DNA from 2 places in the Anabaena sp. WA102 genome. Region 1 is predicted to be linked to the other one. Evidence: predicted binding sites of a transcription regulator. Region 1 holds the regulator's gene; the other holds the start of a gene.
The links. Region 1 encodes NtcA, which controls nitrogen genes in cyanobacteria. Its sites were predicted from a motif close to TNTGTANNNNNNNNTACANA; they were not measured.
Positions count from the first base shown of each region.

Region 2: rpe (ribulose-phosphate 3-epimerase) is a predicted target of NtcA. The motif match lies at 1,140-1,159, and genes of this name have one in related genera.

Region 1 is NZ_CP011456.1:1,936,168-1,939,387, reverse strand. Features, by position in the region: gene AA650_RS08555 (DUF3084 domain-containing protein) at 1-1,299, opposite strand, end outside; gene ntcA (global nitrogen regulator NtcA) at 1,513-2,184, opposite strand; gene fabI (enoyl-ACP reductase FabI) at 2,562-3,220, shown strand, end outside.
Region 2 is NZ_CP011456.1:1,344,399-1,347,618, forward strand. Features, by position in the region: gene AA650_RS05710 (S8 family serine peptidase) at 1-1,067, opposite strand, end outside; gene rpe (ribulose-phosphate 3-epimerase) at 1,185-1,892, shown strand; gene AA650_RS05720 (IS1634 family transposase) at 2,938-3,220, shown strand, end outside.

The sequences.
Region 1 (3,220 bases):
TTCTATTTGGACACTTTCGACAATTCCCGCATTGCGGGCGCGAAACTGGGAAGCGGAAATTAGTAAATCTAAGCGTTGACGCATTTGTTCAGATGTCATATTTTTTAAATCCGCTGTAGTAGTAGCCAGCACTTCCCCTGATGAAAATACGAGTTGATTTCTCGCTGCATCTGCAAAAAATTCTATTTGCTTTTCACCTCTGACATAGTTACCTGCGGAGAAAATTCGGACTACATATTCTCGACCATCTTTAATTTGTGCAACTAGTGCTTTAACCTGATCTTTAGTGACACGGAGTATTTCTTTATTAGCCGGAATAGCACCAGGTTCAGTTAATTGAATATTGGCATTGCGGTTAGCTTCCTGAAGAATTTGGATAATTGCCTGCTGTGCTGCATCAGGCTTGTCTACAGTAATTAATCCTGCCGCTATTACTTGACCCTTTACTAAGGCTAGTTTACCCAAGCGGAGGTCACGGTAGGACTGATAATATTTTTCTAGTCTGGCTACTTCCTGCTCTAAAAATTGTTGTTGTTTCTCTAATTCTTTTAAGCGAGATTCTCTAGTCATAATAACTTCTTCCCGCTGTTTAATTTCGAGGTTACGATTTTGAATAAGTTTATCTAATTTAACAATTTTGCGATCGCGTTTTTCAATTACCGTCTTCGCTTCATCAATTGCCTGTTTTGCTTCAGCGTATAATCTTTTCCGTTCCGCCTTTAACTCTTCTACTGCCGTTTGTAATGTTTGTCGCTGATTATAAAGAGTTTGTAATTCACTTCTTGCCTGTTGATACTGAATCACAATTCCACCAAGATGGCTTTGAGTTGCATTAAGTCGGGCTTGGGTTTTGGCTTGCTGATTAAGAGTGCGATTGAGTTGAGCTTGTGTGGTCTTTTGTTTAGTATTTGCTGCCTGTAATGACTTATTAATTTTCTGTAATTCTTCCTGTGCTTGACTTTGTTCTTGTTTGGCTTTATTTAACTCACTCTCAACCTGACTTTTTTGCGCTTCTGCGATTTTTAGTTGTTCCCGCTTGTTCCCCAAATCTCTTTGAATATCCTCTAATTCAAATACGCCCTTTCGCAATCCGCCATCAGCCGCAAAGAGAATTGCTAAAGTTGATGCAGAAATTAGACCGCCTGTAAAAATAGTCACAATTACAGCAGTTTTTTTCGGACGTAAATTGAAAAGTGAGAGACGAGCTTTGCCAACTCGTGTGCCGATGCGATCGCCAACGGTAGCAATTACGCCTCCCAAAATAAGAATTGCTGCAATAAGGATGTACCCGGTGGCCATTTTTAACTACCGCAATGCTGACCGATACAGCCTACTACGTTCAACCATTGTCTGTGAGTAAATGGAGTTAGGCCAAAGTAGGAATTATACAATTTTGAGACTTTCCTCCACATTAACGGTTTAATCTCTATGGTAGTGACGCTACTTAGGGAGACCCTAAGACCGCATTACCTCAAAAATAGAAGCCGTGCCAACTCCATTTACCCATAACTTTTAAGTAAATTGCTTACTTAAAGCAACAGGTTTATGCACAGTAATCTTCTTTTTATGAATGGAAATCATTTTCTTCTCGCGTAGATCTCCCAGCAGTCTAGTGACTGTAACGCGAGTAGAGCCAATTGCCTCAGCGATCGCCTGATGGGATAACTTCAGATCAATGGTAATACCATCAGCGCAAGGAACGCCAAAATCTCGACAAAGAATCAACAAGAAACTAATTAACCTTGAACCCATATCACGGTGAGCAAGAGTTTCAATCATCATCTCCGTCTGCAAAATCCGCGAAGAAAGACCTCGCAGCATTAACATTGATAACTCTGGGTTTTCCTTCAGTGCCTGTTCAACTTGTTCAATTGGGGCTGAAAGTAATTCTACAGTAGTAAATGCCACTGCATGATAAAATCGATCAGACTTATTGCCTGTCAGCAACGACAGCACACCAAAGACGCTATTTTCTCGCAGCAGAGCCACCGTTATTTCTTCTCCTGCCTCGTACACCCTTGAGAGTTTCACAGCACCCTTGAGAAGAAAATAAACTCGTTCAGCAGGATCTCCCGGAAAAAAGATCGTCTTGTTCCGTTCAAATGTTTCCACAACCGGAGGAAAAGCCCCGGTCGCCATTTGACGAAAAACATTTGCTAGGGCTTTATCTTGTGTCACTATCATTTCTCCCTTCCCCTACCCAATGCCAGAAAAACAAAAACTAATTACCTAAGAATACACCCGAAAAATCAATAAATCACCATTAACCTTGCTGTTTTTTCCTATACCTAAACGCGGAATTCCTAGCCTTCCGTTTATAATGATACATAATTGTTGTTCCGTTTAGCTAGTAATTATTGATAAGTAGTTTCACCAATTATACTCCAAAAGTTTTGCCTCTAAAAATTGTCAATTTCTTGAGAATTTTTGTAAACATGGGCATGATTTTTTGGGGCTTACTGCTTGCTTATGGAGCATTTTGGAAAATCCCTAGCCCAATGCAGTCAAACTAGGCTCAGATTCTAGTATGCTCCTAATGATGAATTAAATTAGCAATTTCTATGCTCAATCTATCTGGAAAAAATGCCCTAGTTACAGGTATTGCCAATAACCGTTCTATCGCTTGGGGAATTGCCCAACAACTACACAAAGCCGGGGCTAATTTGGGCATTACCTACTTGCCAGATGACAAGGGTAAAATGGAAAAAAAAGTTTCTGAATTGGTAGAAACGCTCAGTCCTAGCCTATTTCTGCCCTGCAATGTTGAAAATGACGAGCAAATTCAATCTACTTTTGAAACCATCCGGCAAGAATGGGGGAAAATAGATATTCTAGTGCATTGTTTAGCCTTTGCAAAAAAAGAAGATTTGACCGGAGGTTTTAGTCAAACTTCTCGTTCTGGTTTCAATACGGCTCTGGAAGTTAGCACCTATTCACTGGTACAGTTAAGCGGTGCAGCTAAACCTTTAATGACTGAAGGCGGAAGTATTATTACTCTTACATATTTGGGAGCAGTTCGAGCAATTCCTAACTATAATGTCATGGGTGTGGCTAAAGCTGGTTTAGAAGCCAGTGTTCGCTACTTGGCAGCGGAACTCGGACCCGATAATATTCGCGTCAATGGTATTTCTGCTGGACCTATTCGCACCTTAGCGTCTTCAGCCGTTGGTGGCATTTTGGATATGATTCATCACGTCGAAAAAGTAGCACCACTCCGTCG
Region 2 (3,220 bases), 590 kb from region 1:
TCTTGATTTTGTTTATCAATTAAAGTCCTCGTCATTCCCAACCGTAAACCATCACCACTATCTTGAATCTTGTCCGCAGAATTAAGTAATATTGCTTTCATGACTTGATGACGACGAGCATCAATAGTCCAATTTGCTTGTTTAATTCGTAACTGTCTATCCACAAATTCCTGTAATAAAGCCACAGTAGCCGTAACTTGCGGTGCAGCAAAACTCGTACCTGTAGATTTATTTAACTTACCATCAGGATTAAGTAAAGGAATATTCGTCCCAGGAGCAACCAAACTAATTGCACTTCTCCCCCCAATATTAAATTCCTTCCCTGCTAAACGATTTTCTATACCTTGATTAATACTCGCCAAATTAGAAACGTGAACTTTATTAAAAATTCCCTCGCGTTCTGAAGAAAAAGCCACATTAATTGCGTTAAAATTATCTGTAGGAATAGGAATCCCGCCTTTGCCTTGATTACCAGCAATGGAATAGACAACATCATGAACACGGCTAGACCAGTCAATACATAATGTTAGTAAAGCATTACCATCTAACATAGCTTCTGGTCGAGGATCACGTTCAAGAGGTTCACCAAAACTAAAATTAATCGCCCGCACATCACCACCATTTTGTAATGCAATATGTTGTGCTGACAGACACTCCTCTGGTTGACCGATTTTTTTTGTAGATCCGACAGCAGAAGAATACAGTCTGGCGTTTGGTGCGACACCAGGAAAAGCCTTATCTTGACTCACCATCACGCCAGAAACATTATAAGCATGAGGATCAACACCAACATTTGATTTAGCCGGGACGTTGCGTGAAAACACTGCAAATGGAGATACAGCCCGATTTTTAGATACGGCTTTATCCCAGCCAAACATCCCCGGACGACCAATTTCTACTTGACCAATGGCAATTTTCCGCCCAGTCAAATTATAAGGAGCTTGATGTAGCTTCAGCGCATCAATACCATTAGCACCTAAAAAATTTGCCAACTTCACCCCAGCACAGACGGGTAAAGTCAAGCAAGAAAAACCTACACTCCAAAAAAGTAGCCAATTTTTACTCATATTTTTAGGGAACAGGGAAAAGTTTTCTGAAAAATTTGAATTTTGAATTAATTTTTAATAATTTCTCCATATTTTGTTACAATGCCTACAGACGAAGACGCTTAAAACCCACTAGCCATGACCCAAAATTCATCTCAAAAGCCTATAGTTATCGCTCCATCTATCCTATCAGCAGATTTTAGCCGTCTGGGTGACGATATTCGCGCCGTAGACAAAGCGGGAGCAGATTGGATTCACGTTGATGTAATGGATGGACGTTTTGTCCCTAATATTACAATAGGTCCTCTGATTGTGGAGGCGATTCGTCCAGTTACAACCAAACCACTGGATGTCCACTTGATGATTGTGGAACCAGAAAAGTATGTAGAAGGTTTTGCTAAAGCCGGTGCTGATATTATTTCTATCCACGCAGAACACAACGCATCTCCTCACCTGCACCGCACTCTTGGACAAATCAGAGAACTCGGTAAGAAAGCTGGAGTTGTACTCAATCCGGGTACACCTTTGGAGTTAATTGAATATGTCCTAGAATTGTGCGATTTAGTGCTAATTATGAGCGTTAACCCCGGTTTTGGTGGTCAAAGCTTTATTCCTAGCGTAGTACCTAAAATCCGCAAGTTGCGTCAAATGTGCGATGAACGCGGTTTAGATCCTTGGATTGAGGTTGACGGGGGACTCAAAGCTAATAATACTTGGCAAGTTTTGGAAGCTGGCGCTAATGCTATTGTAGCGGGTTCGGCTGTGTTCAATGCTCCTGATTATGCTGAGGCGATTACCAATATCCGTAACAGTAAGCGTCCGACTCCAGAATTAACTGCTGTTTAATTTGATACTTGTGATTAAGTAAGACTCAGATCCCCGACTTCTCAAAGAAGTCGGGGATCTATTTTTAACGAATTGACAGAGTTTTAGATTAACTAATCAAGCAATCAGGTGTCAGATTGAAGGTTAGGCAGTGGCCGCAAATCGCACAACCAAAACAATCAACCTTGAATCTTGAACGTATACTGAGAGGGAAAATCGCGTTAAATAAGGGTTTTATCTGAAATTCTGTTCAGAAATCAAATAAGAGTCCTATCGTATGCCGAACTATTAATTAAACATCAAAACTATGTTCAAAAATAAAGGCAAAAAGCCAGACATTATAAAAAATACCTAAAATGTTAATAAATGATGCCAGTATTTATTACGGGATAAGGGTTTTAGTTGTATCTTGGGTAATCTGTTGACAATCTTTTATGATTATGTCAACATATAATAAATATGATAATGATCGGTTTGTGCAAAAATTCCATAATTCCATTGACAGTCATCCACATTGAGTGCTACTCTTAGAACGTGGGTGTAATAGAGCTTTTTACTTATACATCTATACATTCATTAAATTAAATGCCAGCCTAGCTGGTAGCCACGCTGACAGTCATTTTTAATATACTTTTTCTGATTTTGGCGAATCAGGAACTCCAATTCCTTAGAACAAATAGGAGTCAAATTCATTATGGCACAAAATGCCGATCTTCAACCACTTCATTTTGCAATCAGCAACTTTGAAGTTTTGGAACCCACATTCCGCACCCCCAAGTGTCACACCCCAAGAAAACCGATATATTTAGTACATAAGAACTAATGCTTGTGAGGGTTGACTAAAATTTATTGAAGCTAAATAGGAATAACTACTATTAAAGCAGATATACAGTCAATAAAAACGACTAAGTACAAAATTTTGATTCTGAGGTGATTGTGATGGAAAACTTAGTCCACAATCGTTGAAAGCTTTATCCTCAATGACTATAAAAAACTAAAAAAACGTTTTAAATCAACAGAAAAATGAGAACATGGTAACAGATACTTATATGGAGTTTCTGTTACCATGTTTAGTACAAAAGACCTGGAATTGAAGAAGATAGACCATTTAGGGATAGTAGCAGGAATAGTAGATTCAATAGGGATTGTAGAAATAATTAATAATTTAGTAGGTTCAGAGCCAGGAGAAAAAGTCAGTGCAGGTCAGGTGGTAAAGGCGATGATTTTGAACGGCTTAAGTATGATGTCACAGCCGTTATATATGTTTCCAAAATTCTTTGAATTAATTGCTTGTGAACATTTAATTGGTGTAGGAGTAAAAGCAGAATATCTCAATGATGACAAGCTGG